Regions from separate parts of the Fulvivirga sp. AWR4_260 genome, predicted to be linked through region 1. Evidence: riboswitches for the same ligand, from Rfam matches in the RefSeq annotation. Region 1 holds a riboswitch; each other region holds the start of a gene.
The links. Region 1 has a riboswitch for S-adenosylmethionine ahead of ACXACQ_RS10145 (4Fe-4S binding protein). Riboswitches for the same ligand answer to the same signal wherever they lie in the genome.
Positions count from the first base shown of each region.

Region 1 (10,814 bases):
TTCTTGAAAGGTTTATTTGATAAACTAGGTGTAGAACCTCAAATTTTCAGGGTAGGAGAGTTTAAAAGTGCTGTAGAGCCATTTATTAGAAAAGATATGAGTGAGGCCAGTAGGCTTCAAACTACCTCTATGTTAACTTCTCTGAATGATTTTATGCTTTCAAACATTTCTAAGTCTAGGAGTATCCCGCTTTCTAAGCTAAAGGAAATTTCTAACCTGATGGAGGCAAGATCTCCCAAAACAGCAGTTGAGCTAAAGTTAATAGATGAATTAGCTTATTATGATGCTGTAGAAAAGGATATGATGAGTAAGGTGGAGGTGAAGGAAGGTGAGAAATTGCCTTTAATCAGTTATTCTAAGTATAAAAAGAGTTTTAATAATTATGTGAGTTCTGATAATGAAGTGGCAGTGATTGTGGCTTCGGGAGAAATTCATGGAGGGGAAGGTGATCTTAAAACTATTGGTTCTAAGACTTTTTGTAAAGAAATAAAGAAGGCCAGAAACGATGATGAAATTAAAGCTGTAGTGATAAGGATAAACTCTCCTGGAGGAAGTTTTGTAGCTTCTGATGTAATGTGGAGAGAAATTAAGCTTACTTCTGAAAAGAAGCCTGTAATTGCAAGTATGTCTGATATGGCTGCTTCTGGAGGTTATTACATGAGTATGGCTTGTGATAGCATTGTGGCACAGCCTAATACCATAACAGGTTCTATTGGTATTTTTGGTATGATATTTAACTTCAAGCAGTTTCTTAACGATAAGTTAGGGGTAACGAGTGAAGAAGTGAATACTGGTGAGTTTTCGGGAATGCACACAGCCTCTCGACCATTGACTGAGCAGGAAAAGGCAATAATTCAAAAAGATGTTGAAGAGGGGTATGAAACATTTGTAACTAAAGCGGCAGAAGGTAGAGGCATGTCAGTAGAGGCGATAAAAGATGTGGCTTCAGGTAGGGTATGGACTGGGGCGCAGGCCAAAGAAAGAGGATTAGTAGATGTGTTAGGAACGTTTGACGATGCTATTGTTTTGGCTGCTAAGGCTGCAAAAATTGAGGATGACTATAAGGTTCGCTATTATCCTAAGCAAAGATCAGTTTTCGAACAATTCTTTAAAGATTTAGAAGAAGAAACAAAGACTAAAGCCTTAAAGTCAGAACTAGGAGAATTTTACCCATACTTCAATGCTGTTCAAAAGGTTAAAAAGGTGCATGGAGTACAAGCCAGGATGCCTTATGATCTTTATTTGGATTAAATCTTTCCTTATTTTATAAGGCCTTTTGGTGTTTATGTGCTTAATTTAGACCATCATAAAAATATACTGTAGGTGATATGGCAGAAATAAGAAATGACTGGACTAGAGAAGAAATTACTGAAATATTTAATTCTCCTATCCTAGACTTGATGTATCGTGCTGCTACGGTTCATCGTGAATATCATGAAACTTCAGAAGTGCAGGTGTGTACCTTACTTTCTGTGAAAACAGGTGGATGTCCTGAAGATTGTGCATACTGCCCTCAGGCAGCAAGGTATCATACTGATGTGAAAGTGCATAAGCTTTTACCTACCGAAGAAGTTTTAGCTAAGGCGAAAGAAGCAAAAGATGCTGGTAGCACTCGTTTTTGTATGGGGGCTGCATGGCGCGAAGTTAGAGATAATAAAGATTTTGACCGTGTGTTAGACATGGTAAAGGGTGTAAGTGCTTTGGATATGGAAGTGTGCTGTACATTGGGTATGCTTACTGAAGATCAGGCTGAGAAGTTAAAAGACGCGGGTCTGTACGCTTATAATCATAATCTTGATACTAGTGAGGAGCACTATGGTGATATTATTTCTACCAGAACGTATGATGATAGGTTAGATACGTTAGAAAATGTACGTAAGGCTAATATATCTGTTTGTTCTGGAGGTATTATTGGTATGGGAGAAAGTGATGGAGATAGAGTAGGTATGTTGCATACACTCTCTACATTGCCAGAGCACCCAGAGTCAGTGCCTGTAAATGCATTGGTGCCGGTAGAGGGAACTCCATTAGAGGAGCAACCAAAAGTATCTGTATGGGAGATGATTAGAATGATTGCTACTGCAAGAATTATTATGCCCAAAGCAATGGTTAGATTGTCTGCAGGTAGGGTAAGAATGAATATGGAAGAGCAAGCTTTATGTTTTATGGCAGGAGCTAACTCTATATTTGCAGGAGATAAATTATTAACCACTCCTAATCCTGATACTGTTACGGATGAGGAAATGTTCCAAGTGCTTAACTTAAAGCCGCGAAAAGCATATAAAGGAGAGAAGTCTGTTAAGTTTGAGCAAATTCCTTTGCATTAAGAGAATTAACTCCTTAGATATATAAAAACAAAGGGCTAACAGATATCTGTTAGCCCTTTGTTTTTATATGTGCAATCCACATTCAGTCTTTGATTGGTTGCTCCAGCGGCCTTCTCGGCCTTTTCCTTTCTTGGTACAGTGAGAACACCCAATAGAGTCGTATCCTTTAGCTATTAATGGGTGTGCGGGTAATTCATATATTAATTTATACAAATCAGCATCTTGTGCTGACATGTCAATTAATGGGTGAAATTTTAATATATCTTGCTTTAATTCAAATATACGTGTGTTACTTCTGTTGGCATTTTGGTGAGCCATCAATCCCGAAATCCACACCTTATAATCATTTTTAATCTGACTTAGAGGCTCTACTTTATTTATATAGCAACATAAGTCTTGGTTTAATTTGTAGGTGAAGTTTTGCTTTGTGAATTTATTTTTATTCTCAGGCGCTTTTACCTCAACAAGGTTAAGTTTTAATTTCTTCTGTAGTTCTTTTTTATAGTTAAGCGTTTCTTGAAAATGAAAACTAGTATCAATAAAGTGTACTGGTTGTTCAGGTGCTACTTTGCTTAATATATGTAAAAGAATGGCAGAACTACTCCCAAAAGATGATGTAATAAGGATGTCCTCAGGGGCATAATCATCAAAAAGTTTTTTTATTCTGTCTTGTGGCGTTAAAGGCTCATAAGCTTTGTTGGAGGGAGTAAGGCTATCATTGATCAGACTGTTTGGATTCATGGGCAACCAGGTCTTTTGTGTGTTCATTTAAAATCTTTACTTTTTCTGAGAAACCTACTTTCAGCTTATTTCTTATCAAATGAAGGTTTTGAATTAAGCTGTTGGTTTCGTCAGGAAGAATTTCTTCCAATACTTCTCTAAAGCGCTTAGCGAAAGTAGGCGATTTTCCATTGGTTGATATGCCCAATTTAAGGTCGCCTTTGGTCACAGTTGATCCAAGATAAAAATCACATAGATCAGGGGTGTCCGCCACGTTGGTTAAAATTCTTTGTTGTTTAGCTAAGGCATAAATCTCAGCATTAGTATCTCTGTTATCAGTGGCTAAAATAAGCAACTGTATATCTCCTTCTAAGTCTTTCGGCTCAAAGGGTCTTTCTATCAGCTCTAGTTGAGTTTTTGTAGCCGCTATATCTTTAATTCTATCATCAATAGCTGTGGCTACTATGGTTACATTAGCTTCGGGGTCATTTTTTAATAAAGCTCCTAGCTTTTCTAAACCTACTTCACCACCACCCACAAGTAAAATATGGATTTGATCAATCTTTAGAAAAATAGGAAAAAGCTTATTTGTACTCATAATGATTGTTGTTGTATTCCGGGTGGTGCGTTTTCAAATATTGACCAACGGACTCTCCTATAACAATAAGTGCAGGAGATGGTATTTCGTTTTTCTTGTTTAATATGCTGCTAATACTGCCTGTGGTCACTTTGCCTTCAGGTAAAGAACCTTGTGAAATGATAGCCACAGGCCAGTCTTTTTTATTGTATTTAGTGTATAGGGTTACTATTTCTTCTAATTTATTTAACCCCATAAAGAATATTACTGTAGCACTTGATTGGGCTGCCAGCTCAGCATCTTTTGATAGCTTGCCATTTTTTGTGGTAGCTGTCACTGCCCAGAAACTTTCATTAATGCCTCTGGTGGTCAGTGGAATGCCGTAATAGCCAGGAAGATTAATGCTCGAGATGCCAATCACTACATCGGTACTGATGCCAAAACTCTTAGCGTAGTTTAACTCTTCCATACCTCTAGCAAAAATAAAAGGGTCTCCTCCCTTTAGCCTTACCACGTGCTTGCCCTTTAGTGCGTGCTCTACAATCAGAGTATTTATTTCGTCTTGATTGGCACTATGTTTTCCAGCTCTTTTGCCTACAAATACTAATTCTGCACTGCTTACAGCATATTGTAGTAACTCTGAATTTGCAAGGGCATCGTATAATAATACATCAGCAGAAGCAATGGTTTTTGCTCCTTTAACACTAATCAGGTCCGGGTCTCCAGGCCCGGCCCCAACAAGTGTCAATTTTCCTTTATTCATCATGCTCTGTAATTGTTGATTACTTCTTTTTCAACGTTGCCTTCTTCCAGTTGAGATCTTCTGGTAGTTTTAACTAAGTCAAAAAAGTTTTCAGCTCTAGCTAAGAAAGTCTTAGCGAAACCTTCTTCAGGAGCATGATTGTTAATTTCCAAAGCGAATGATTCAAAGTCAGTTTCTAATGATAAAATACCGCTATCAATATATTCTTTCTGGAAATCTTTTATGATACCTATGTGTGTGTTACACTTTACATCTTTGCTAAGAAGCAATGCTTTTGCTCCAATTACTATAGAGCTATAGCTATGATAAATTGAATCTGAGTAATATCCTTCTTTGAATGATTCTTGGGCATATTGAAGACGCTCGTCAGAGTCGTTAATAATGGTCCCTACCATATCATAGCTTACGCCTGCACATTCCCCTGTACCTATTTCAGGTATGAATGAGTCATCTTGTCCCCAGTCTTTGTAATCATCTTCACTTAATGAGTCTATGTCAGCTAATGGCTTAAGTAAGTTGTAGAAGTACATTTTCCCATTGCGTACAAAGAAATCGTTGAAGTACTCATTGTCCTCGCCATTGGCATCAAAATCATTAAGAAGTATTCTTACTGCTTCCGGAATCCTCTTTGTAGGTAATTTAATTACCTTTTCGGCTACAAAGCCACGGCCTTGCTCATCTACACCGCCACCAAGCACTACCTGAAGAGCAGGGATAACCAAACTCTTATTTTTAATAGAGCTACCATGGAATCCAATATTTGCAATCATATGCTGACCACATGAGTTCATACAGCCACTTATCTTTATCTTGATTTCAGAATTAGCAATCAAATCATGAAATTCTTTGCTAATCATATCTTCAAGTACTTCTGAAATAGCAGTACTGTTAGTTACACCCAAGTTACAAGTGTCGGTTCCAGGACATGCGGTGATGTCCACAATGGTATCACTACCAATGTGAGCGAGGTCTAATTTTTTAAGAATAGTATATAAGAAAGGTAATGCCTCCTTAGTGGCGAACCTTAATAATAAACCTTGTGATATTGTTACTCTGAAGTCGTCAGCAACATAACCCTTTGTTAGTGCTACAAGCTGGCGAGCGGTTTCCGCCTGAATGTTACCGAGTGGAAGCTTTACTTTTACTCCGTAATATCCTTTTTGCTTTTGTTCAAAAGTATTGGTAGCTAACCATTCTTCGTATTCAGCACCAGAAGGTTGCTCAAACTCAGGAAGTGGCTTCGCTGCAGGAGCAATGTTATCAAATCCTGTAGCGTCTACAGGAAGAGAATGTGTTTTATTAGAAGGCTTAACCTCTTCTATTAGTTCTAAGAATTTATCTAAGCCCAAGCCTCTTTTCTCCTCAATGAGGAACTTCATACGTGCTTTAAATCTTTTCTCACGCTCACCGTAGCGGTCAAACACCCTTAGGCCAGCCTCAATAAAAGGTATTACCTTATCTTCAGGTAAAAATTCATAAGCGGTTTGTGCTATAAAAGGTTGAGCGCCTAAGCCGCCACCCACTACTACTTTAAATCCTTTTTGACCATCCTGAATTTTAGGGATAAAGCCAAAGTCATGAATATAAGTAAAGGCGCTGTCTTTTTCGCTTGATGAAAACGCCATTTTAATTTTTCTACCCATATCTTGGTTGATAGGGTTTCTTAAGAAATACTGTGTAACAGCATGTGCATATGGAGAAACATCAAATGGCTCTTCGGGGTCGATGCCCGCAAGAGGAGATGCAGTAACCGTTCTTACAGTGTTACCACAGGCTTCTTTTGTAGTTACACCCGTTTCTTCAAGTTTCGCCCACATCTCAGGAGTGTCTTCCAAGTGGATGTAGTGAAGCTGAATGTTTTGTCTTGTAGTGGCGTGCAGGTTGCCATTAGTATATTGGTCAGAGAGATCTGCTATACGTACAATTTGCTCGCCAGTAAGCTTACCATAAGGTAGCTTTATACGAAACATTTGAACTCCAAGCTGACGCTGACCATACACACCTCGAGTTAAACGAAATGCTTTAAATCTTTCTTCAGGTATAACGCCAGTTTTGAATTTCTCAATTCTTTCTTGCAAGTCAAGAATGTCTTTCTGGGCGGCTGGTGATATTTTGTCGTTAAGTGTTACGCTCATTTCTTCCTGATTTAGGGTTTGGTTTAAAAGTTATTGGCCTATTTGTATATCCGAAAGAGGCCTCTTTTAAACTACTTCCGAATAAGTTTTTTATTAATGCCTCAAGGTTGTTTTGAGTCCCTTAGTGCATTTTCTATATCTTCTATAATATCGTTTACGTTTTCTAGCCCGGCAGAAATTCTTACCAAGCCAGGTAGTATACCTACATTAGCACGCTCTTCGTCAGTGAGCTTAGAGTGTGTTGTAGATGCTGGGTGCGTTGCTATGGTCCGCGAATCGCCTAGATTTGCTGTAAGCGAAAGCATCTTTAATGCATTCAAAAATCTTCTTCCTCTGTCTATTCCTCCTTTCACTATGAATGTTACTATGCCTCCTCCTAATTTCATTTGCTTTTTTGCTAGCTCATGTTTAGGGTGCGATTTTAAAAACGGATATTTTACTACTTCCAGTTCCTCATGCCCTTCTAAATATTCAGCTATTTTTAAAGCATTTTCGCAATGCTTCTCCATTCGTATGGCTAAGGTCTCTAGGCTTTTTGAAAGCAACCACCCGTTGAATGGTGATAATGAGGGGCCTGTATGTCTGGTGAAAAATCTTATTTTTTCAATAAGATCAGCGCGGCCTAATATGGCTCCGCCTATAGTTCTTCCTTGTCCATCTAAAAATTTGGTGGCAGAGTGAGTCACTATGTGCGCTCCAAATTTTGACGGCTGCTGAAGGTAAGGTGTAGCAAAACAATTATCAATATTTAATATTAAGTTATGTTTTTCTGCAAGCTTACCTAGCCACTCCAAGTCAATGATGTCCAATGCAGGGTTTGAAGGTGTTTCCGCAAAAATCAATTTGGTGTTGGGCTGTATTTTTGCTTCCCACTCATCGGGGTTATTAATATCAGCATAAGAATGCGTGATGCCCCATTTAGGGAATATTTGAGTGAAAATTTGATGCGTAGATCCAAATACAGACCTAGAAGCCAAGATATGATCTCCACTTTCTAAAAGCCCAGCCATACTGCAAAACATTGCAGCCATACCCGATGCAGTAGAAAGACCATCTTCTGTGTCTTCTAAAATGCATAGCTTTTCAATGAATTCATCGGTATTAGGGTTAGAGTACCTTGTATATATGTTGCCTTCAATTTCTTCTGCAAACATGGCTCGTGCCTGTTCTGCGTCTTCAAAAGTGAAGCTCGAAGTCATATATATAGGAGTAGTGTGCTCGTTAAAGCTCGACTGCTCACTTTGGTTTCTAATGGCCTGGGTTTCGAAGTGTTTATATTTAGACATACTTGGAGTAAACGTGTTTAATTAAATTATGATGCGTGAAGCCACTCTTGTTTTGCTGTTAACTCATCTTCTGTTTCTTCATAGTCAGGGTCAGGTACGCAGCAGTCTACCGGGCAAACGGCCGCACACTGTGGTTCTTCGTGAAAACCAACGCACTCGGTGCATTTACCAGATACAATGTAAAAGAATTCGTCAGAGAAAGGCTCTTGCTTCTCAGTAGCGTCTACTTCAGAGCCATCTTCTAGTTCTACGGCAGAAAGCTCGGTGCCATCGCCCCATGCCCATTGCTCTCCACCTTCATAGATAGCCGTATTAGGGCATTCTGGTTCACAAGCTCCGCAGTTAATGCATTCGTCTGTTATGTAAATTGCCATATTTTTTCAGTTTAATGATGATTAGAATTAAAGATTTTGTTTAGTAGGTGTATCAATTCCTTTAATCTCAATGCTGAGGTGGAATTATACAGAAGGAAAAGAGAAATTTTCCCTTAGCAACAACAACAGCAAATATGCTTTGCTACAGTGTTGGTAGAAATGTAATGGTTGATTGTTAGCTCGTTGCGTTTGTAAACTGGTGCAGAAATGATATTCATTGTATTCTAAATTTGTCAATTTATATTCTCCTGCTTGCATTTTGCAAGGTCTTAGGATCAGGATTTGGCACCTATATCACGTTTAAACGATTGATGGTTGCCAGAGGGTCTTCGAGCCTGTCTCTCACCTCTTCTTTATAAATCAACTACGCTTTCGAGTAATTGATACTGTAAATATAAGTAGCTTCTTTTTATAACTCCAAATTTCTAGAGCATTTTTGTGTTATTTATACCTAATAAAAATAGTGAGTGTAAATATTGTCTAAGTCTGTGAGTATTAATTGTCTTGTGAATGAACAGAATAATTTTTGATTGGTTAATATTGAATCTAGGTTCAAAAAGAATTTTTAACGTAAAAACAGATAACAATGGCCATAGATGTAAATCTTCTAAAACGCATATGTGAAGCTCCTGGTGCACCTGGTTACGAAAGTAAAATCAGGAATTTGATAGTGAAAGAAGTTAGTCCTTATGTAGATAGCATAGAGATTGATAATATAGGAAATGTTATAGCTATAAAAAAAGGAAGGACAAGTGAGAAGAAGGCCATGGTAGCTGCTCACATGGATGAAATTGGGTTTATCGTTACTCATATTGATGATAACGGATTTCTAAGGTTTACTACATTGGGAGGTTTCGATCCTAAAACGCTTACAGCGCAGCGTGTGATTGTGCATGGCAAGGAAGATATAATTGGTGTAATGGGAACTAAACCCGTGCATGTGATGGAGCCTGAGGAGAGAACCAAAATGCCAAAAGTGAAAGATTTTTACATAGATCTTGGGATGCCCAAAGAGGAGGTGGAGAAAATTGTATCTGTAGGAAATCCTGTAACACGTGAGCGAGGGCTTATAGAAATGGGAGAGTGTGTGAACTGTAAATCGTTGGATAACAGGGTTTCGGTTTATATACTGGTAGAAACGCTTAAAAACTTGAAAGAATGTCCTTATGATGTCTATGGTGTATTTACAGTGCAAGAGGAGGTAGGCTTAAGAGGGGCTAATGTGGCTGCGCATACTATAGATCCCGATTTTGGTTTTGGACTAGATACTACTGTGGCTTATGACCTTCCTGGTGCTGCTCCACATGAAAAGGTAACATCTTTGGGTAAAGGTACGGCTGTAAAAGTGCTAGATGCTATGACTATTTGTGATTACCGAATGGTGGATTTTATGCGTCAAACAGCCGATGAAAATAATATTACTTGGCAAAATGAAGTGTTGGTAGCTGGAGGTACAGATACTGCAGGTTTGCAGCGGATGGGAAAGAGGGGGGCTATCGCAGGAGCGGTTTCAATCCCTACAAGGCACTTACATCAGGTAATAGAGATGTGCCATAAATCAGATATTCAAGGGAGTATCGATCTGCTGTCGGCTTGCCTTATTTCGTTAGATAAATATGATTGGTCACATAAATAAAAAGTAATATGAAAGTGCTGAGAGGAAGTTTAATGCTGCTAATGTTTGTGGGTTTTGCTACAATTAGTTTTGGGCAAATAGTAAAGGCACCAAATTCAGTGCGGTTAACCGGTTCTGTGCTAGATGCTGATCAGGGTAAAACTTTGCCTTATGTTAATGTGAGGGTTAAAGGCACCATGTATGGTACATCTACAGATAATAACGGATATTTTACCATATTTATTAGTGCAGGTGATACGCTTTCTTTCTCGGCAATAGGCTATCGAGATGCTACTTTCATTATGCCTTATGAGGTGAGTTCTGAGCAGTATTCACTGATGCAGTTGATGCGTGAAGAAACAGTATTGCTTAGCGAAGTGGTGATTTTTCCTTGGCCTTCTATAGAAAGCTTTCACAAAGCTTTTATGGATACAAAGCCCAAAAGGAATATGGATGATTTGATCTTTGAGGTGAAGCGTGATTTGGATAAGGATGTAAAAGAAAACGAAGAGAGTAAATATTATTACGATCAGATGAGGTATAACCATTTGTATCAGATTAGTGGGCAAATGCCTCCTAATAATTTTCTCAATCCTATGCGCTGGGCTGACTTTTTAAGGGATATTAATGATCAGAAAAAATCTGATAAATAGAAATCAACAGGTGCTGTGAAGTGCGCAGTGCCTGTTTTACATCCTGCCTCTGGGGTTACTCATTTAGAATGGTAAGCCATTTTATAAAATGCCAGGCACTGACTTGGGTGTTTTATTGGAATTTCACTTCTTGATTTTTTTTGAGCATTTTTTCCTTAAATACTGAATTATTTTTTGGTATTCTGTGTGCTCTTGATAAGACAGATGCAGCCTTTTTCTGTTATCTATGAATTTTATTTCTACCTCCTTAAACGTTCCTGTAGCTGTTTTTACAGTGTTTTCTTTCCAGTAATCTATGTTACTAATGCTGAAATGCTTGGTTTTGAACTGTACAGGGAAGTGAATATCTATTTTTTCTTTTCCT
Region 1 is NZ_JBSWSU010000015.1:846,857-857,670, forward strand. Features, by position in the region: gene sppA (signal peptide peptidase SppA) at 1-1,251, shown strand, start outside; gene bioB (biotin synthase BioB) at 1,329-2,327, shown strand; gene ACXACQ_RS10120 (phosphoadenylyl-sulfate reductase) at 2,391-3,068, opposite strand; gene ACXACQ_RS10125 (precorrin-2 dehydrogenase/sirohydrochlorin ferrochelatase family protein) at 3,043-3,645, opposite strand; gene cobA (uroporphyrinogen-III C-methyltransferase) at 3,632-4,390, opposite strand; gene ACXACQ_RS10135 (HEPN domain-containing protein) at 4,387-6,522, opposite strand; gene ACXACQ_RS10140 (trans-sulfuration enzyme family protein) at 6,624-7,808, opposite strand; gene ACXACQ_RS10145 (4Fe-4S binding protein) at 7,835-8,182, opposite strand; SAM riboswitch class I at 8,419-8,544, opposite strand; gene ACXACQ_RS10150 (M42 family metallopeptidase) at 8,769-9,818, shown strand; gene ACXACQ_RS10155 (carboxypeptidase-like regulatory domain-containing protein) at 9,827-10,450, shown strand; gene ACXACQ_RS10160 (hypothetical protein) at 10,574-10,814, opposite strand, start outside.

Region 2 (10,814 bases), 1.2 Mb from region 1:
GAAAAGAAGAAGTTTTGTAAAAAGCGTACCCCTAGCATCTGGAGGAGTTTTTAGCCTTAATCATTTACCTGTAAAGGTGATGGGAAAAGACAGTCAATTATTTCAGTTGACTCAATTTAGTGAAGATGATGAAGATAGGGTAATGGTAATTATACAGCTCCATGGAGGAAACGATGGGTTAAACACTGTAATTCCTATAGAGCAATATGATTTATATTATCAAAAACGAGCCAATATAGCTATCCCTGCTAAAAATAGCGCACGTAGATATATCCCTTTGGATTCTACACTTGCACCTGAAGATCAAGTAGGTCTTCACCCAGACATGTATGCCGCTAAAGACCTATATGACTCTGGCCGCATGTCTATAGTACAAGGTGTATCCTACCCACACAATAATGGATCTCACTTTAGAGGTCAAGACATTTGGTTAATGGGTGGCGGCTACGCAAGGTACACCGACTCGGGCTGGATAGGCAGATACTTAGCATCAAAATATAATGTAGATGGCATGCAGTATCCTGACGACTACCCCAACGCGGAAATGAAGGATCCATTAGCCATTGAAATTGGCAGTGATGTATCATTAATGTTCCATCAGCAAGGAAATATCCCTACATCTATTTCTTTACCTGGTAGTCCTGAAGGTTTTAAGCAGTTAGTAGAAAGCCTTGCAGGTTTTGAAGACACAAACATAGACCCAAGAGGAATGCCCCCTGCGTTTCTTAAAGATTCTCCTTACTACAAGGAGATGGAGTGGATATTGGGCCTTGAAGATAAAACTGAAGATTACGCTGCCAGACTTCTAGAGGTATTTAATAGCGTAGGTGCTACTAAAGTTACCTATCCGGAAGCCTATACTTTTGCCGCCCCAAAAGCCTATAAATACAATTCGCTTTCTTCCCAACTACAACTAGTGGCCAGACTAGTAGCGGGAGGCGCTAAAACCAAAGCGTACTTGGTAAAAATTGGTGGTTTTGACACCCATGCTGATCAAGTAGAAATTGGAGACCCTACCATGGGGTTGCATGCTGCTTTAATGTATCACGTAACTTCAGCCATGCGTGCCTTTCAAGAAGATTTAAGAGTTAGAGGCGTAGAAGATAGAGTGCTTAGTATGACTATCTCCGAGTTTGGAAGAAGAATTGAATCTAACGGAAGCTATGGTACAGACCACGGAAAAGGAGGGCCAATGTTTTTATTTGGAAAACACGTAAAACCAGGCGTAGTGGGCACCAACCATGACCTTAAAAGTGATGATGGCAACATAGCCATGCAATTTGACTACAGGCAGGTATATGCAGGCGTGCTGATGGATTGGATGAAGGTAGATAAAGATATTGTAAGCAATGTATTGTTCGATAACTTCATTGATGGAGAAAAGGTAGAGGGTGAAGAAGGCATGTATACTCCTCTCAACCTTATAAAAGAAAAGCTAACTACTGGCAATGAAGATTTCTTTAACAGTAGATACAGACTCAATGATCCGTACCCTAACCCTGCAAAAAATTCAACCAAGGTATCTTATTACATTAACGCTGAGTTAAATGTAAGCCTCACCATGTTGGATAGCAGAGGCCAGCTAGTAAAAACCTTAGTTTCTAAAACACAGCAAGCTGGAGAACACAGTATGGAAGTAGATTTATCGGGAATTAAATCAGGGGTTTACATCCTGCAAATCAATGCAGGTCTGTTGAAAACCTCCAAAAAACTAATCGTAAAATAAAGATTTTAATTTGAGCAACTTCTAACCTATTTTTTATAATGAAAAAATTTCTAGCACTTTTAATAAGTGTGTGTGCGGTTATATTATTTTCTCATAACGCAATATATGCCCAAAAGAAAAAAGGGAAAATGTACCCATCGTACAAAACAAAAAAAGCTAAACCATCGGACAAGTTTTTAAATACCCAGTGGTGGCTAGGCTTTAGGGCGGGGGCTAACCTTACAGATATGAATGTGATACACCAATATTCTTCATTCAGCCCCCTAAATTATAATGCTGAGATTACAAAAAAATCATATAAGTCTTTTGAAACTGCACAAATGGGAGGTCAGGCAGGACTTGAAATCACCTTATACCATAAGGGGTTTTCATTCAGTTTGCAACCTAATTATGCAAGACATAAATTCACTTACTCTAATGCTTATGCATGGCAAGATGCCACAGACCCCGTAAATACATTAACACTGGAGCATGACATAGAGCAGCAATTAGATTATATAGAGTTTCCTCTTTTCATCAAATACGATTTAACAAGAGGAAATTTAAGGCCTTTTCTTCAAATTGGAGGGTATTATGGCACTTTAGTGGGCGCTTACAAAAGCATAGAAACTAACGGTATTGATAATGCTTCTGGTTTTGTGGGGCCGTTTGCCACCAAAAATGACACGTATGGCAATAAAGACCAATACCTAAAATCATCTGCAGGAATTGCTGGCGGTGCGGGCTTCAGCTTTGACTACTGGAATCTAAGAATAGTGTTTGATGTCACTTACAGATATGGAATGCATAACATAGCCAATGTAAAAAACAGGTATAACCAGAATGAATTAGTGGGCCTAGGAGATGTGCCTGATGACACAGAGATGCGCAATATTTCTATGAATTTTGGCTTACTATTCCCTCTAAGATTTATTAGTAAGAAATACGATGCATTTAATTAATTCAGTTTTAAAGCCCAAAGATTTAAATTAATAATGAAAAGATATATTTTATATATTCTATCCATATCAGCTGCACTTTTTAGTTGTGACATACAAGACAATGAAGCAGAGCCCGAAAAATCATTTTTTAAAATATATGATAATGACGAGTTTCAAGCTTCGTATATCCCTATAGATGTAAAGCAAGCTGAAGATGGTGGCTATATTGTGTTAGGCGCTTTTAGAATCACCAATAGTGAAGATTCAACTGACAATAATAAAAGTCCATATACGGGAGTTTACACCTTAAAAACTGATAGGTATGGTGAGTTTGAGTCTCAAGAAGATTTTGGCAATGACTTCATTAACCCGGTTGGTGATTTAATGAAAATTAATAATAAATTTTACTTCTTGGCCATGAACCCTATCAATCATGTAAGTGGTTTATTTTCTATCGACCAGACTGGTACTGTAGAAATTGATAGTGCAATAGGTTTTACAGCCCCTTTACATGCGTCTGTGGATGGAGAGGAAATTTTAATGCTTAGCTACGATTATGGTGGCAAACAAAGTATTTTTTCTGTAATTAACGCAAACGGAGAAGTATCCAAGTCTCAAGGTTTTGACATTGGAGCCGGTGAAGGCACAGAACTCCCTATAATAGAGAGCCTCACAAGAACAGGAAAGCCCCTACCCTACATCACTGGCCGAATGGATAATGGTGTGTATTATTTTAATGGTTTTGTTAACTACACCATGTCTTTACAATTCACCAATTTCACTGAAACGATTAATGGAGTGGTGCAAGGCAACACTACTGATGCAGCCATCAGTTCTGTAATAAATCTTGGAAGCGATATTTTCGCTTTATCTCGCTACAATGCAGGAGACAACTACGTTATACCTAGGCAAAATGTGGATTTCTCTGGCACTACCAGCTCGCACGACTATCCTGGAAATTTATTCCCTGAATTAGTAGAAGATGCACATGTTGTAGTAAAGCAAATTAGCATTAACGACATGGACATTACGATGTACGCATCTCAGACTCAAAATGGACAGATAGTGCTAATGGCATTTGCTTCCAGCACAGGAGAGCTTTTAGGCACCAAATATTTAGGAGCAGGAAATAGGTTCGAAGTAGCCAACTTCTCTACCACCGAAGATAATGGTTTGATAATATTGGGAAATACCTATTTATCAGGAAGGTTTTCTAGACTTTGTCTATTCAAGTTGTCAGAAGATGATTTAAAAGAAATCATCGAATAAAAAAAGGCCTTCATAGAAGGCCTTTTTTTATTCTTTTTCAATTTCTATGTGCTTATAGAAGCCAGATTCCAATTCATTAAATGGCAGCGTTACTTCCAATATCCCATTTTCATAACTTGCAGCAATATTATCATAGTCGATATTACGAGCAATAGGATAGGTAATTAATACATGAGGTACCATAAATTCATCGTCCTCACTTTGCCTGAAGTTTACATTATGATAAATCAGTAAGTTTCCATCCATAATCTCTACTTCTAAATCTTCTACCTTCACCCCAGGAAACTTGGCTTTTAAGATATACTGCTTATCATCTTTAGTAACTTTTGTTTGGGGAGATGTACTTCCTCCATTAAAAGTATTCATTATATCAGCACTCTTCAACACCTTTCTTATCCAACCTTTATCATGATTGTATTTCATAATTCCTCCGTTGTTTGACTGAATGGTGTCAAAACATATACCAGAACTAGAAATAAGTCAAAATGGCCTGATCTTAAAAAAATCAGGCCATTTTGACATTAAAATAATTCTTTTGCTATTTTATAAACAGATCCTGATTTACCCATCGAATAGTAATGCAACACAGGCACACCAAACTTTACTAGTTCTTTAGATTGCTGAATCGTCCACTCTATACCTACTTGTTTTACCTCCTCGCTAGTTTTACACTTTTCTATAGCATCAGAAAGCTCCTCTGGCAGATCTATATAAAATATTCTTGGTAATATATTCATTTGCCTCTTAGTAGTAATTGGCTTAAGGCCTGGAATAATAGGCACCTTAATACCAATTTCTCTACATTTTTTAACAAATTCAATGAATTTTTTATTGTCAAAAAACATTTGAGTTACGATATAGTCAGCACCCTTATCCACTTTCATTTTTAAGTATTTTAAATCAGTAGATAAGTTTGGTGCAGCAAAATGCTTTTCAGGATAGCCAGCCACTCCCATACAAAAATCAGTAGGGTTGGCATTGAGCAAATCCTCATCTAAATAAAGTCCTTTATTCATTTTGCCTACCTGATCAATTAAATCAGTGGCAAACTTGTGGCCATTTTCTTCTGGCACAAATGCGCCCTCAGATTTTATGGCATCACCTTGAAGTAATAGCACATTATCAATCCCTAAGAAATTAAGGTCAATCAATGCATTTTCAGTTTCTTCCCTTGAGAAACCTCCACATATAATATGCGGTACGGTATCTACATTATATTTATTTTTAATGGCCGCACATATACCCACAGTACCCGGTCTTTTTCTTATAGACCTCTTTTCTAGCAAGCCATTTTCTCTCTTTTTATATATAAACTCTTCCCTGTGATAGGTCACATCTATAAACGGAGGGTTAAATTCCATTAGCGGGTCAATGTGATTAAACAGGTTATTAATATTTTCTCCTTTCAATGGAGGTAGCACCTCAAACGAAAAAAGTGTTTTCTTGGCGTTAGCAATATGCTCAGTTATTTTCATATCTGTTGTAATTTTAGGCAACCTCTATTGAGGCGAGCATTTTGATCTATTGTTGATTAATCTAGGTTCTATTTTTTATTTATAAGAGAGGTTTGGTCCTAACCACTTTTCTACATCCTCTATGCTCATTCCTTTTCTCTCTGCGTAGTTCTCTATTTGATCGCGCTCCACTTTTCCAAGTCCAAAATATTTAGAATCAGGATGACTGAAGTAAAAACCACTTACAGAAGCAGCTGGGTACATGGCGTTAGATTCTGTAAGGAAAATACCCGTGTTCTCTTTCACATTTAACAAATCGAAAAGAATAGGCTTTTCTGTATGATCAGGACATGCAGGATAACCTGGTGCAGGTCTTATACCTTGATATTTCTCTCTGATGAAATCTTCGTTAGTAAGCTCAGCCTCATCTGAATACCCCCACAGCTCTGTTCTTATCTTATGATGCATCAGCTCAGCAAAAGCCTCTGCTAATCTATCTGCAATGGCTTTCACCATAATCTCATTGTAATCATCGTGCTGCGCCTTATATGTTTCGATAAGCTTTTCTATGCCTATACCTGCCGTAACCGCAAAACCTCCGATATAATCTTGTTTGCCATATTCATCAGGCATAACGTAATCAGACAATGAAATATTAGGTATATTTTTTCCTTTTTTACCCTGCTGTCTTAAAAAGTGAAATTTGGTATCATGATCATGTAAAATAACATCATCACCCACTGCATTAGCAGGAAAAACCCCCACTACACCATTGGCTGTTAACTTTTTATTAGCAATGATATCATCAAGCATGGCCAAAGCGTCATTATAAAGCTTAGTAGCCTCTACCCCAATAACCTCATCTTGCAATATTTTCGGAAATTTACCTTTCAACATCCAAGTCTGAAAAAATGGTGTCCAATCTATAAATTTCTTTATTTCCGCTAATGGATAGTCGTTATAAACTTTAACTCCTGTTTCGTTAGGCTCTAAAGGTTGGTATGCTTCCCAATCTATTTTTACACGATTATCTTGTGCTGCTTTTAAAGGAATGTAATTTTTATTATCCTTCTTAGAGGCATGGCCAATCCTTACCTCTTCATATTCAGCTTTTATATTATTATGAAATTTCTCTTTGGTATTCTTGCTGATAAGCTCTCCTACCACGGGCACGCTTCTAGAAGCATCTAGCACATGAACTACTGCTCCGCTATAATTAGGATCAATTTTAACCGCAGTATGCACCCTTGAGGTAGTTGCTCCTCCTATCAATAGAGGCACATTCAAATTCAATCGCTCCATCTCTGAGGCAACATGCACCATTTCATCTAACGATGGAGTAATTAAGCCACTTAGACCAATAGCTGCTACATTTTCTTGTTGTGCCTTCTCTAAAATCTTCTCAGCGGGCACCATTACTCCCATATCAATGATGTCGTAATTGTTACATGCCAGTACAACACCTACAATATTTTTACCTATATCATGCACATCACCCTTAACGGTGGCTAGCAAAATTTTTGCTGCGGTTTCAGTAGATTTATTACGCCTCTTCTCCTCCTCCATATACGGCTCCAGATAAGCCACGGCCTTTTTCATTACACGAGCACTTTTCACTACCTGTGGTAAAAACATTTTACCACTACCAAAAAGGTCTCCCACCACATTCATTCCTGCCATAAGTGGACCTTCTATTACCAATAGAGGCTGGCCTAGTTTCTGGTATGCTTCTTCAGTATCTGCATCTATAAACTCGATAATCCCTTTCACTAGGGCATGCGATAACCGCTCTTCCACAGTCCCTCTTCTCCAAGTATCATCTTTTAACTTTTGTTTTACATCTCCTTTTACCTTTTCAGCATATTCTAAAAGACGCTCTGTAGCGTCATCGCGCCTATCCAGCAACACGTCTTCTACATACTCCAAAAGCTCTTTAGGTATTTCATCATAGACCTCAAGCATTGTTGGGTTTACAATACCCATATTCATGCCGTTTCTTATAGCATGATAAAGGAATGCACTATGCATGGCTTCACGCACTACATTATTACCCCTAAAAGAAAAGGAAACATTACTAACACCCCCACTAACATTGGCTCCAGGAAGATTCTCTCTAATCCATTTAGTAGCATTAAAGAAGTCTAAAGCATTTTTCCTGTGCTCGTCCATTCCGGTAGCCACAGGAAATATGTTAGGGTCAAAAATAATATCTTGAGGAGGAAAATTAATTTCACTTACCAAAAGGTCATAAGACCTTTTACAAATCTCCACCCTTCTATCGTATGAATCTGCCTGGCCATCTTCATCAAAAGCCATAACTACCACCGCAGCTCCATACATTTTAATTTTCTTAGCCTGCTCCAAAAATAGCTTTTCGCCAGACTTTAAACTAATGGAATTAACTACACCCTTACCCTGAATACATTGTAGGCCTGACTCAATAATTTCCCATTTTGAGCTATCTATCATTATGGGTATTCTGGAGATTTCTGGCTCAGAAGCTATTAGGTTAAGGAATTTAACCATGGCTTCTTTTCCATCAAGCATCCCTTCGTCCATGTTAACGTCTAGGATTTGAGCTCCGCCCTCTACCTGATCTCTAGCTACTTCTAAAGCCTCTTCGTACTTATCCTCTTGTATAAGTCTGAGAAATTTTCTTGAACCGGTAACATTAGTTCGTTCTCCTACATTCACGAAATTGGATTCAGGAGTAACTACTAATGGTTCTAATCCACTAAGTTTTAAGTATGACACGCTATTATTAGTCATTAAATTGTATAAATAAAAAAAGCTCTTCTGATAAGTCAGAAGAGCTTTTTAATATTTTATTTTATAATGGTGTCAAGCTTATTCTAACTTATCTTCCTTTGTTATTAAATAAACAAAGATGGATTTAGCACCTTTCCCAAAATTTCGGCCGGTTGCTAAGGCTTCACAGGGCCATATCCCTCTGCCTTTCTTGATAAGATCCAAATCAAAGAACTATTCGATTGTACAAATCTATAATAATTTTTTTAAGAAAAAATCAAATCGCAATAAATGTGATTTTAGGAATTAACTAACCATTACTCTTTATCCCTTTGTTTTAAACTTTCCTATATTAGCCGCATAATTACTTTTTAAACTATAATTCACTATGAATCACTGGACTAAGCTTTCTACTGAAGAAATAAAGAATAAAGTTTTTAACTGTCTATCTAAAAATGTAAATTATTATGACTCTAACATTCTTGGAGTACCCGCTTCACATTTAGACAAACAGGTTTTCTATCAAGATGTACCCTTCCTTAGCAACGCCCCTTATCTGTCAACGCTTATTCACAACCCTAACCATATAGGTTGTCATACATTGGACCAATCAGAGAGTTTTTTTAAAGGCACTCAGGAAATAGAACGAGAATTGATTGACATATGTGCTGAAGACATTCTGCATGGTAAAGCTAATGATCATGATGGCTATGTAGCTTCGGGAGGTACAGAAGCTAATATGCAGGCCATTTGGATTTATAGAAACTTCTTTCTTGCCGAGCATAATGCTAAACATGATGAAATATGCATTTTATGTTCTGAAGACAGTCATTACTCTATGAGCAAAGCTGCCAATGTTTTTAACATAAAGATTGCTTTTGTGCCTGTAGACCATGATAGGCAAATCACTGAAGAAGCTGTATCTGACACTATTAAAAATCAGCAAAGTAGTGGCGCGAAATACTTCGTGGTGGTGGCTAATATGATGACCACGATGTTTGGCTCTGCAGACAAGGTTGATACTTATGCGAAGGTATTAGAAGATCTTAATTGTAATTACAAGCTACACGTAGATGGTGCTTATGGGGGCTTCTTCTACCCCTTCTCTTCGCCCGACACTGACCTGCACCTTGGCAACCCTTACGTAACTTCTGTTACCCTTGATGCCCACAAAATGCTGCAAGCACCCTATGGCACAGGTATCTTTTTAATCAAAAAAGGGTTTATGAAATATGCCAACACCAAAGAGGCCAGTTACATAGAAGGTGAAGATTCTACTTTAATTGGTAGCAGAAGTGGCGCCAATGCCGTAGCCGTTTGGATGATATTAATGACATATGGCCCATATGGGTGGAGTGAAAAAATATTAATACTTCTCAACAGAACACAATGGTTATGTAATGAGCTCAGCAAGAAGAATATTAAGTTTTACAGAGAGACCTATTCTAACATTGTAACTATCGATGCTTCATCAATAGATGCTAAAAAAGCTGAAAAATTTGGACTTGTACCTGACAATCATCATAACCCCAAATGGTTTAAGATAGTTATAATGGAACATGTAACTATTGATAAGCTTAAAGCCTTTGTGGTAACACTTTAAGCATTAAGAGCAGATAGGTCTATTCCCATTACCAAAATATCATCTGTCTGCTCATGCCCTTCTGACCACTGCTCAAAACAATGATTTAGCTTGTGACATTGGTCTTGAAAGGGTAAATGATGAATATCAACAATCATTTGCCTAAATCGCCTGCTCATAAAACGCTTATGATCTTTTCCGCCATATTGATCTCTATAACCATCAGTAAATAAGTAAAATTTGCTTACTTCACTGGCTTTGAAAGAGTAGTTTTTAAACTGGTAATTTTCTCGCCCTGTAACACCTCCAATAGACACCCTGTCTGCCTCCACTTTAACTAAAGTGTCATTTTGTATAATTAACATAGGGTTTTTCGCTCCAGCAAACAAAAGAGTATCTGCCTGTTTATCTATTACACAAATAGAAATATCCATACCATCTCTATTATTGGTTTGCTGCTGACGCAGTGCATATGATATCCTAGCCTGAAGGTAAGACAAAATCTCTGCAGGATCATAAATATGCTTCAACTCAATAGCCTCTAAAAGCATGTTGTAACCAATCATACTCATAAAAGCCCCAGGCACGCCATGCCCTGTACAATCAACAGCCGCAATAAACAGCTTTCCTTCGGCCTCCATTACAAAATAAAAATCACCGCTCACTAAATCGCGAGGTTTAAAGAGAATAAAATGTTCAGGAAGCATTCTTTCCAAGTCCTCTTTTTGAGGTAAAATTGACTCTTGTATGGTCTGCGCATATTTATTCTGCTCATTTAGCTGTTTCAATGAATCCTTCAATTCAATATTCAGCTTCATCAACTCAGTATGCTGCTTTATAATTTTATCCTTGCTTAGGCTAATTTCTTGCTGGTATTTATAATTTTCTTTCTTAAATATACCCGCAATTACGGCAAGCAACGTGATGGTTATTATTATATTAACCAAATGTGCGACATGTATTTTTTCAGTGATATAATAGGGCTGATGCGAGAAATTATAAATCTCCACTACCATAATACACATGGCTGCAAAAACTATCAGGGCTACAATCTTCCACCGGTCTTCAAAATAAACTACCGAAAGGCCAATACAAGCTAATATAATTAGGTGAGA
Region 2 is NZ_JBSWSU010000015.1:2,017,775-2,028,588, reverse strand. Features, by position in the region: gene ACXACQ_RS15030 (DUF1501 domain-containing protein) at 1-1,726, shown strand, start outside; gene ACXACQ_RS15025 (outer membrane beta-barrel protein) at 1,765-2,667, shown strand; gene ACXACQ_RS15020 (hypothetical protein) at 2,701-3,915, shown strand; gene ACXACQ_RS15015 (Hsp20/alpha crystallin family protein) at 3,943-4,338, opposite strand; gene metF (methylenetetrahydrofolate reductase [NAD(P)H]) at 4,437-5,390, opposite strand; gene metH (methionine synthase) at 5,466-8,138, opposite strand; SAM riboswitch class I at 8,224-8,338, opposite strand; gene ACXACQ_RS15000 (pyridoxal phosphate-dependent decarboxylase family protein) at 8,506-9,720, shown strand; gene ACXACQ_RS14995 (PP2C family protein-serine/threonine phosphatase) at 9,717-10,814, opposite strand, start outside.
Region 2: it holds a riboswitch for S-adenosylmethionine, as region 1 does, so the genes downstream of both, metH (methionine synthase) here and ACXACQ_RS10145 (4Fe-4S binding protein) in region 1, are expected to answer to the same signal.

Region 3 (10,814 bases), 750 kb from region 1:
AGCATTACTATGTTACCTTCAGCAGGGTGGTTAGCCATTGAATAAGCTCTAAAGATAGGCTCATCATTTTTCATCACTAAATCCCAAAGGTTAAAGCTATCCCAATCAGATTGGAATACATCTTCAGGGTGACCAAGCTCCGGCTTAGGAGCAATATCCATGTCTGAGAATTTCACTTCAATAGCAGGAACATCAATCTGAATATATCCACCAGCTTCGAATTCTAAACTTTCACCTTCAGGTAATTTTACAACAAACTCCTTAATGAAAGTAGATACGTTGTAGTTAGATACCACCTCGCAATCCCACTTCTTAATACCGAAGATCTCTTCAGGAATACGTATGTGCAAATCTTCCTTCACCTTTACTTGGCAAGAAAGACGAACGTTTTCCTTTTGCTCTGCGCGGCTTAAATGTCCAACTTCGGTAGGCAATACTTCCCCACCACCTTCTTCTACTACACACTTACACATGGCACATGTTCCACCACCACCACAAGCAGAAGGTAAAAATATCTTCTGTGCAGATAATGTTGAAAGCAATGTAGAACCCGCAGATGTAACGATAGGGTTTTTATCGTCACCATTAATAATAATGTTTACAGGTCCTGACTGCACCAACTTTGATTGTGCAAATAGCAAGATAAATACTAATAGCATTATGATTAGTGTAAATGCTATTATAGACGTAATAATAACTGTACTCATCGAATTCGAATGATTATACTCAATAAAAAATTGTAGTCCCTAACAGGGAGTACAAATATATTTAGTAAATACCTAAAACTATAATCTCACTGAGTAAATTTTGAAGGAAAACACTATTGAGAAAAGTTCTTGGTAACATATATTTTGCATTGAGCAAGGGATATTAATAGTAAGTTAACTTTTTAATAACTGGTTTTGCCGGGTGGTTGAGTTATTTCGGGTTCAACTAATCAAGCATAAACTATTTACTATGAAAAAGACTATTTTAAGTGTTTTACTTTGTTGTTTCTGTTTTATAATCAGTTGCGATGATGATGACACCGCCAATCAGCCTGATTCTACCATTGCATTTACTTCCACCAGTGGTGAAATTTATCCCTCTGAAGGCGATACTATTAACATTAAATTAACTTCCAATACCACTACTGAATTTGAAAGAATTGCTTCCATTGAAATAGCATCTAGCTCAACAGCAGAATATGGCAGTGACTTTAAAATGCTACCAGAAAGTGAAGGATCCGTTATTTCTATAAAGGTAAATGCAGGAAGTAGCGAGGCCATCATGCAAGTGATAGGTATTAATACAGAGATGCTCACTTCTAAGGAAATAAAGTTCCAAATCATTAGCAATGAAGATTTCACTGCAACTGACCATAACACTTTTTCATTAGTACTATTACCAAAAATCATTAATGAAGACCCGGCCTCATTTACTGAAATCGGCTCTATAGCATTAGATGGCGGTGAAGCTGCTGCTGAAATATCAGCTTATGATCCTACCACCAAGCAGCTATTTGTAGTCAATAATGCTAACACATCAAGATTTGACATTATTAACATCGAGAATCCTTCGAAACCAAAATTTGTGAATAGCGTGGATATTTCTATTTATGGTGGCGGAATTAATAGCGTTGCGGTTAAAAATGGAATGTTAGCCACAGCAATTGAAGCAAATAACAAACAAGAAAATGGAAAAGTAGTCATTTTCAATACTCAGTCGCTAGAGAAAATAAATGAGATCAATGTTGGTGCATTACCCGACATGGTAACTTTCTCACCTGATGGCAATTATATTTTAACAGCTGATGAAGGTGAGCCTAATGACACCTACTCTAATGACCCAAAAGGTTCAGTTTCTATCATAAATATTAAAAATGGTTACAGTGTAAAAACCTTGTATTTCGATGCTTTTGAAAATCAAATGAATGATTTAATAAGTAAAGGGTTTAGAATTTACGGACCTGAAGCCAATTTTAGCCAAGACATAGAACCGGAATACATTACGGTTTCGGCTGACTCTAAAACTGCATGGGTAAGCTTGCAAGAAAATAATGGCATGGCACAGGTAGACATAACTAATGGTGTAATTAGCAATATCTACCCATTGGGCTTTAAGGACTTCAGCCTGCCAGGCAATGAAATTGACCCGAATGATAAAGATGATAAGATTGAATTTATAAACGTACCCGTAAAAGGAATTTACCAACCCGATGCTTTAGCTTACTTTACGGCTAGCAATAAAGAGTATATTATCACGGCTAATGAGGGTGACACCAGAGATTACGAAGGATTTAGTGAAGAAGATAGGGTAGAAGATATCAACCTTTCTAATAATTTCTCAAGTGAGATGTCTGAAATTTTGCAAAGACTGACTATAACCAACACACTGGGAAAAGAAGGCGATATATATAATGAACTGTATGTGCCTGGAGCACGATCTTTCAGCATCTGGACAACCTCAGGCGAGTTGGTATATGATTGCGGAAGTGAAATGGAAAGAAAAGTGGCTGAAGCCAACATGTATGATGACGGACGCAGTGACAACAAAGGTGTGGAGCCGGAAGGCGTTACTACAGGAATAATCGATGGAAAAGTTATTGGCTTTATTGGCATGGAGCGTGTAGATGCTGTAGCGGTATACGATTTAAGCACCCCAAATAGCCCTCAGTTTTTACAGCTATTACCCACAGGTGATGCTCCAGAAGGCATTATTTTCATTTCTGCCGAGGATAGTCCCAATAATAGAAGCACTTTAATTGTAAGCTCAGAAGATGATGGGTATGTAAAAATATATCAGCCATCGACATTACTATAATAAAACTACGAAGGCTCCATTTCTGGAGCCTTCAATAATATATTAGTAGAAAATTTATACGTACGAATAAGTAAGCTTAGGAATAGCTGTGGCTACGGAAGCGTCTCCAGTAAAAATAACATTACTATCTGATGTTTCTGATAAAATTTTGCTCAAGTTATCAACATCGATTGTACCAATAACATAACTATGACCTTTGCCAGAAAACTTCTCGCTCACTTCATTAAATAAGTCCAATTGTTCCTTTTCAATATCTTCGGCTCGTAGGTACACATTCACTTCACCCCCTTTAGCATTAGCCTCCACCGGAGTTCTATATTGATAGTTATATCCTTTGGTTAAAGAAACTACATCAGCTAAAACCGCCAACCCTGTTGGTAAGCTCCCAGCACCTTTACCTATTAAAGTTTGATTCTCAGCATAGGCACCATTAATTAGTACACAATTATATTCATTTTCAACATGGTATAATGGGCTATTACTATCTATAAAATGAGGCGCCACCACTACCGAAAGCACGTCTCCTTGCAGGTGTGCCTTGGCTAATAACTTAATCTTTAGACCTTGTTCAGTAGCAAATTCTATATCTTCTTTAGATATATTTTGAATGCCCCAGTTGAAGATTTTTTCGGGCTGAACGTTTAAGCCAAAGGCATGCCTGATTACAATACTCAATTTAAATTTAGGATCAAACCCACCTACATCAAGCGTAGGATCCGTTTCGGCAAACCCCTTCTCCTGAGCATCCTTTAGGGCATCTTCATATGTTTGCCCACCCTGAAACAACTGCGTGAGTATGTAATTTGAAGAACCATTGAAAATCCCCTTTACTTCAGAAATTTGTTCCGATGCATAGTAATCCTCCAAATTTCTAATAATAGGAATACTTCCACATACAGCCCCTTCATATAATAAAGGAGTTTTGTACTCTTCTTGCAAAGCAATTAACTCTTCTAAATGCTCCGCTACCATTTTCTTATTGGCAGTCACTACAGCCTTTCCACTTTTCAATGCCCTTTTTACAATAGCATAGGCTGCATCGGCATCATCAATAAGCTCTACTACAACATTAATATCATCATCATTTAAAATAGAATCCTGATCATAAGTTAATATATCAGCAGGCACGCCTTCGCGCACTTTATCTCTATTTTTAACACAAATCTTTACGATGTTGGCATCCACTTCATGATTTGCCTTTAATGTTTCGTAAAGCCCTTTTCCAACACATCCAAAACCAAAAAGTCCAATGGTATACTTACTCATCTTATGTTATTTTAAAAATTCTTTTAATTCTTTAGCCAGTTCTTCTGTTTCTATTAAAAACCCATCGTGTCCATAAAATGAATCTATAATAGCGAGTTTTGCTCCTTTAATATTCTTTGCTATAAACTTCTGCTCAGCAGAAGGAAATAATATATCGGATCTGATCCCGATTACCAGTGTACGCGCCTTTATAGCTTTCAGCCCGTGTCTTACTGATTGCTTGCCCCTACCAATATTATGGCTATCCATAGCCTTGCTGAGATACCAATAGGAGCTTACAGAAAACCTCTTTGTAAGTTTATCGCCCTGATAATATTGATAGCTACTTACTTTAAAATCATCAAGTTTATCATCAAAATCGGTCTGAGTCTTTCTATAGGTAGTCTGATTTCTATACGAAAGCATAGCCACTGCACGTGCAGCTTTCAGCCCCATTCTTCCAGCCTCTTCCGTTTTATCTTTATAAGTAGGGTCAGCCTCAATAGCCATTCTCTGAGCGGTATTGAACGCCTGCCCCCATGCAGAGTGACGTGCATTAGTTGCAATCACACATATATTTTCAAATAAATCCGGATCAGTTGATGACCACTCTAATAACTGTTGCCCTCCCATAGAGCCTCCAATACCTAAATACACCTTTTCAATACCTAAATGCGCCCTAAGGATACGGTGCACCTCCACCATATCTTTCACCGTGAGCAATGGAAAGTCGAAAGCATATATTTTACCCGTTCTAGGATCTATACTTCCTGGACCGGTGGTACCATAACAAGACCCCAAAATATTTGCACAGATAATGAAATGTTCATCAGGATTAATCAAATCCTCTCCTCCCACTAGTCCGGGCCACCATTCAAATGGGTCAGCATTAGCCGTTAAAGCATGAAACACCCATATTACATTATCCTTTTTTTCAGATAACCTACCATACGTGGTGTAAGCGATCTCAAGTTCAGGGAGCACTTCACCGCACTCCATTCTGAACTCGTGATCGTATTTATAGGTATTCAAATTAGGCTTCTTGTGATCAGGCGCTATAGACTTGGTCAAAGGCATTTGTTATATCGTCTTTTAAATCGTTAATATTTTCTATTCCTACCGACAACCTTAGTGAGTTAGGTAGTACTCCTGCTGCCAACTGCTCTTGTTCAGAAAGTTGCTGATGTGTAGTAGCAGAAGGCTGTATTATTAATGTTTTGGCATCCCCAACATTTGCTAAATGACTGATTAACTTCAGACTATCAACAAATTCTATTGCTGCGTCTTTACCTCCTTTTAATTCAAAAGAAAGCACTCCACCAAAACCTCTTTTTAAATATTTTTTTGCCAGGCTATGATACTTGCTCGAGGCAAGACCTGGATAATTGACTTTTTCTACTTTCGGATGATTTTCTAACCATGTGGCTAACTCCAAAGCATTTTCAACTGTCCTATCCACTCGTAAGGATAATGTTTCCAACCCTTGTAGTAGTAAAAATGAGTTGAAAGGGCTCAATGCAGGGCCAAAATCTCTTAAGCCTTCCACCCTAGCTCTTATTGAAAAGGCTACATTAGGCAATCCTAAAGGGTTGTTATCTCCGAAAGTCTCCCAAAAATTAAGTCCGTGATAACCTTCTGATGGCTCAGAAAACTGAGGAAATTTACCATTACCCCAATTATAACTTCCTCCATCAACTATCACTCCTCCAATAGAATTACCATGGCCACCTATCCACTTAGTAGCAGATGCCACAACTACATCAGCACCGTGCTCTATAGGCCTGAATAAGTAACCACCAGCTCCAAAAGTATTATCCACAACTAACGGCAGGTCATATTTACGAGCCAAATCACTGATTTTATCGAAATCATGAATATTAAAACTAGGATTACCTATAGTCTCTAAATATATTGCTTTGGTATTATCGTCTATTTTAGCTTCAAAATCAGCTGCTGCTTCACCTTCTGCAAACTTCACCTCTATCCCCAACCTTTTAAAGGCTACCTTAAACTGATTATATGTACCCCCATATAAGTAAGAAGTAGAAACAAAATTGTCTCCTGCAGTAAGTATATTATTTAAAGCTATGAACTGTGCTGCCTGCCCAGAACCCACTGCCAGAGCAGCCACTCCTCCTTCTAATGCTGCTATTCTTTTCTCAAAGACATCATTAGTAGGGTTCATTATTCTGGTATAAATATTTCCAAACTCCTTTAAGCCAAAAAGATTAGCTCCATGTTCAGAATCTTTAAAGGTATAAGACGATGTTTGATATATTGGCACTGCTCTAGAACGTGTAGAAGCTTCGGCTTCTTCATATCCGGCATGTAATTGTAATGTTTCGAAATTGAGCGCTTTAGCCATTTTGTTAATTCTTTATATTATTAATAAGATAATTTGAAATAGAATGAGATGTAGTAGTCCTGCTATTTTACAGGTATACCAAAAAAATTCAGATTATTGCTGCGGGTATCCTTAAAGGATTAGCAGCAACACATGCTTAATTTCGAATTAATAATAATGAATTGTAGCGCAACTATTGATCGCTGAAAAGTTGCCAAAAGGCCTGTTTGATGTTGTATTGATCTTTTCATTTCCATCAATTTATATTCTCCCTATTCCGTCACCTGACGGACATTCTTGGGATCAGGAAGTAGCACCTTGGATTGGTGACCAGGTTGCTAGCGCTTCTAAGAGCCTGTCTCTCCACGCTTCTTTATAAATCGACTCTCTCAGATGAGTTTATCGAATTGATGCTACAAACGTAATGAGCCTTTGAGATTTTTACAAGAAAAGATCAGAAATTTTTATTCAATAGTTTAAAATTAATTAACATGCTAAGCTTCAGCGGATAACCTATATTGAATATAGAAAGATCTAAGCATGATGAGTATTACCAATGGAATTAACGCATAATGTAAATTCTGTGGCAAAAATGACCATGTAGGGATTAACATTAAGCTTAAAAGGCATGTCAATTGAAAATAATACCTTAGAAATGCGGGCTTGGTCTTTTTCAACAACAGTAACCCAAAAGGAAAATGTAGTGGCAATGCCCAAAGTAAATTAAAATTATCTGCAGCAGCAGAATGATCGGTAGCCACCCATAACAAAAACAACAACCAGCCCACTAACCCTACTACTGTAAATAGAAACGCATCAAATCCAAAATATGATTTTTTATTGCGGTAGCCCAAAAGAGTTACAAAAGCCCCACAAATAAATACAAATGAAAAGAACATAAACGGTGTAACAACACTGGCCTGATCAGGCTCCGGGGTAGATTCATAAGTCACCACCGTATTCTTCACTAAAGGTTCTACATTTCCATTATGATTCACATAAGCATGAGCAAAAGCCTTTTCAATGTAGTCTGGCAAAAACATATACATATCTGCAGTGGCAGTTTTATCCATTGGTAAACCCAGGCAAATATCTATACCCAAATCACCCCAAGGCTGCTGCTTCAAATAAATATCTGTGAGATCACGAATTGTATAATCTGTATCTATATGCGAAACATCAAACTCCAGATCATCTCCTAATGCCTTTTTCAAAGCATCTCTAACTCGGGTGGCGCAGTTATCATAGAAATAATCATAATAGTAGTACTGATTTTCAGGCATGGCATTCTTCCTTAGAAAATCGACCAAATCTTGAGTTTGCTTGGCAGTAAGGTTTAATACCTGCTCATGAATAGATCTATTAAAGTATATATAATAGTTTTTGAATCGGTTATAATCCTGCAGATCGAGTTTATAATGCAAATACCCTCTGGCGAAATTCAAATAAAAATTAGGTTGGTCAAAATCAAAAACCCCGTAATTATAAATTACATCGTAACCAGTCACCGGATCTATAACCCTAATGGCACTATGTCCAAAGGCTGAATATAACTCGCCCTGAAAAGGACCACATGTCAAAATTCTGACTTCAGACTTAGATGATAATCTCAATTTTTGAGAAAACCCCAATACAGGGATCAATAGCAGGATTAACAATATATGCTTCATCGTAAATATCAAATACGCATGGTTAGACCTCTAAGTTAAAGAAAATGACTCCTTTCTTATTCAGATATACCACAAATGAAGTATTTCTATTGACATATTTCTTATGCAACTCTATTGCTTATCTTTACCACAATGAATAGCAATTTAAGAGACGGCATCAATTTCATTTCAAAATTCAATAGAAAGAGGGCTTGGAATGCGTTTAAAATAACTTCTAGTTACGTATACTCTCGGCTATTCAAGTCTTCAAAAATCGCGGGCCTTCCTATCAGCATCTCTATAGAACCTACTACTTCGTGCAACTTGCGCTGCCCCGAATGCCCTAGTGGGTTACGCTCTTTCACTAGGCCGACAGGGATGCTGGAAAGTGATTTTTTTAAAAAAATAATAGATGAATTAGAAAGCTCCTTACTCTATTTGCTTTTCTACTTTCAAGGAGAGCCCTACTTACACAAAGATTTTCTCGAATTAGTAAAGTATGCCTCTGATAAAAATATATACACTGCTACATCTACAAATGCACACTACCTAAATGATGAAGTAGCCAGAAAAACAGTAGAATCAGGACTAGATAGATTAATTATTTCCATTGATGGCACTACACAAGAAACCTACGAATCTTACAGAGTGGGAGGAAGACTGGACAAAGTAATAGAAGGAACGAAAAATATTTTGAAGTGGAAAAAAGAATTGAACTCTAAAACACCTCATGTGATTTTTCAATTTTTGGTTGTAAAGCCGAATGAACATCAAATTAACGATTTACAACAGCTCGCTGATAAACTTGGAGTAGATGAAATAGGCTTAAAAACCGCACAAATTTACGACTATAAAAATGGGTCTTCTTTAATCCCCACAATTGATAAGTACAGTAGATATCGAAAAAACCAAGACAACACTTACTCTATTAAAAACAAGTTACTGAACCACTGCTGGAAAATGTGGCACTCCAGTGTTATAACTTGGGATGGAAAAGTTATACCCTGCTGTTTTGATAAAGATGCTCAGCATCAAATGGGCAATCTAAATAAAAACACCTTTGAGGCAGTTTGGAAAAGCCCTGAATATATACGTTTTAGAAAAACCGTAATGAAATCTAGAAGTAAAATAGACATGTGCAAGAACTGCACTGAAGGAACAAAAATATGGGCCTAAGCTTAATTTTTAGCCCTTACTTTTACTGTCTTATATTGTTTAACAGGTGACTCACATTTACAGTTACTACCGCAAGATGCGTCTCCTTTAAAATGCCTATACACAAGCCTACCTAAATAAAAGGCCGCTCCTAAAAATAAAACTAGTGTTATTATTTGCTGTACCATATTATATCCAACGAACGCCCAATAGCATTAGTTTCGTTATTGCCACCTATTCTGAATAACCGACAGCATTTCTTTGCTGATGCCGCATGCTGCCACAATTTCACGGCCAAAAATATAATCATCACCACCTTTAAAATCCATTACCACCCCACCTGCTTCCTGAACAATAAATGCACCAGCGGCCACATCCCAAGCGTTCAAATTATATTCAAAAAATCCTTCGAATCTCCCACAGGCAACATATGCCAAATCTACTGCTGCACTCCCCATTCTTCTAAGCCCATGCGTTGACTGCATAAAATCATTCAAAATATTTAAATACTTAGACATGTCTTCGAAATTATAATACGGAAAGCCAGTGGCTAATAAGCTATCACTGAGTTTACTGATTTCCGAGACTTTTATAGGAGCCCCATTACAAAATGCACCTTCACCCAATGAAGCATAAAAGCATTCATCCTTATTAATTTCATAGACTATGCCCATTACAATTTTATCGCGCTGCATTAAGGCAATGCTAATGGCATAAATAGGTAGACCGTGGGTAAAATTTGTAGTACCATCAAGAGGATCGATAATCCAGTTAAATTCTTCTTCTCTATTGGTTTCTGTACCTTCCTCTGTAATAAAACCAGCCTCAGGAAGAATCACCTTGCAACCTTTCACTAACCGCTCTTCTGCACCTTTATCAACATATGACACCAAATCATTAAATCCTTTATGCTCTATATCCGCAGTTTTAAAAGTTTTACTTTCATCCCTAATGAAAGATCCCACCTCCATAACCAACTGCTTTGTTGCATCTAATACGGTATTTAATGATACTGCCATAATCTATTTCTTTACATTTTTTTTAACGAAGCTATACATAATTACTAACGCTGACACCCAGACTGCTGTTTTGCCAAGATATTCTCCATTACCAGACACTTGCTTAGTGAACGATGCTCCAGAAACAATATCAGCTGGCATAATGGCATCAGTACCGGTAGTAATCAAAAAAGGAATACATATTACAGCCAAAGTATAGCCTATACTAACCCACCGGATTTGTCCTTTAAACACAGCTCTATCTTTGAGCAAGGCAAAGTAAAATAGAATATTGACCATAAGTATCCATAAGCTCACTCCTAGCAAGCCTGTATGTACATCCCAAGAAATAAGGAATCTATTATGTTCAAATACAGAACCTAAAAAGAAATAAGTATACTTGGGGCTGAAAGTAAGTAACGCGTAAGCAAAAGCAAGCCAATAAATAGTGATAGTGAAGATGCCTATTCTATTTTTAGAGTAATAATTAGTGAAACTATATACTAAAAAGCTTAGACTCACCACAAAACCAAAAATGGCTCCATGTAGTATAGAAAGCTCTACCGAATCTTCTAAAAACACCCAACCACTAAAACTGACCACCAAAAGAGCAGTAATAAT
Region 3 is NZ_JBSWSU010000015.1:100,567-111,380, reverse strand. Features, by position in the region: gene nqrF (NADH:ubiquinone reductase (Na(+)-transporting) subunit F) at 1-707, opposite strand, end outside; gene ACXACQ_RS06935 (choice-of-anchor I family protein) at 958-2,802, shown strand; gene ACXACQ_RS06930 (homoserine dehydrogenase) at 2,857-4,068, opposite strand; gene ACXACQ_RS06925 (homoserine O-acetyltransferase family protein) at 4,075-5,118, opposite strand; gene ACXACQ_RS06920 (O-acetylhomoserine aminocarboxypropyltransferase/cysteine synthase family protein) at 5,096-6,412, opposite strand; SAM riboswitch class I at 6,678-6,773, opposite strand; gene ACXACQ_RS06915 (lipoprotein N-acyltransferase Lnb domain-containing protein) at 6,886-8,061, opposite strand; gene ACXACQ_RS06910 (SPASM domain-containing protein) at 8,194-9,216, shown strand; gene ACXACQ_RS06905 (FeoB-associated Cys-rich membrane protein) at 9,219-9,383, opposite strand; gene ACXACQ_RS06900 (inositol monophosphatase family protein) at 9,420-10,214, opposite strand; gene ACXACQ_RS06895 (hypothetical protein) at 10,218-10,814, opposite strand, start outside.
Region 3: it holds a riboswitch for S-adenosylmethionine, as region 1 does, so the genes downstream of both, ACXACQ_RS06920 (O-acetylhomoserine aminocarboxypropyltransferase/cysteine synthase family protein) here and ACXACQ_RS10145 (4Fe-4S binding protein) in region 1, are expected to answer to the same signal.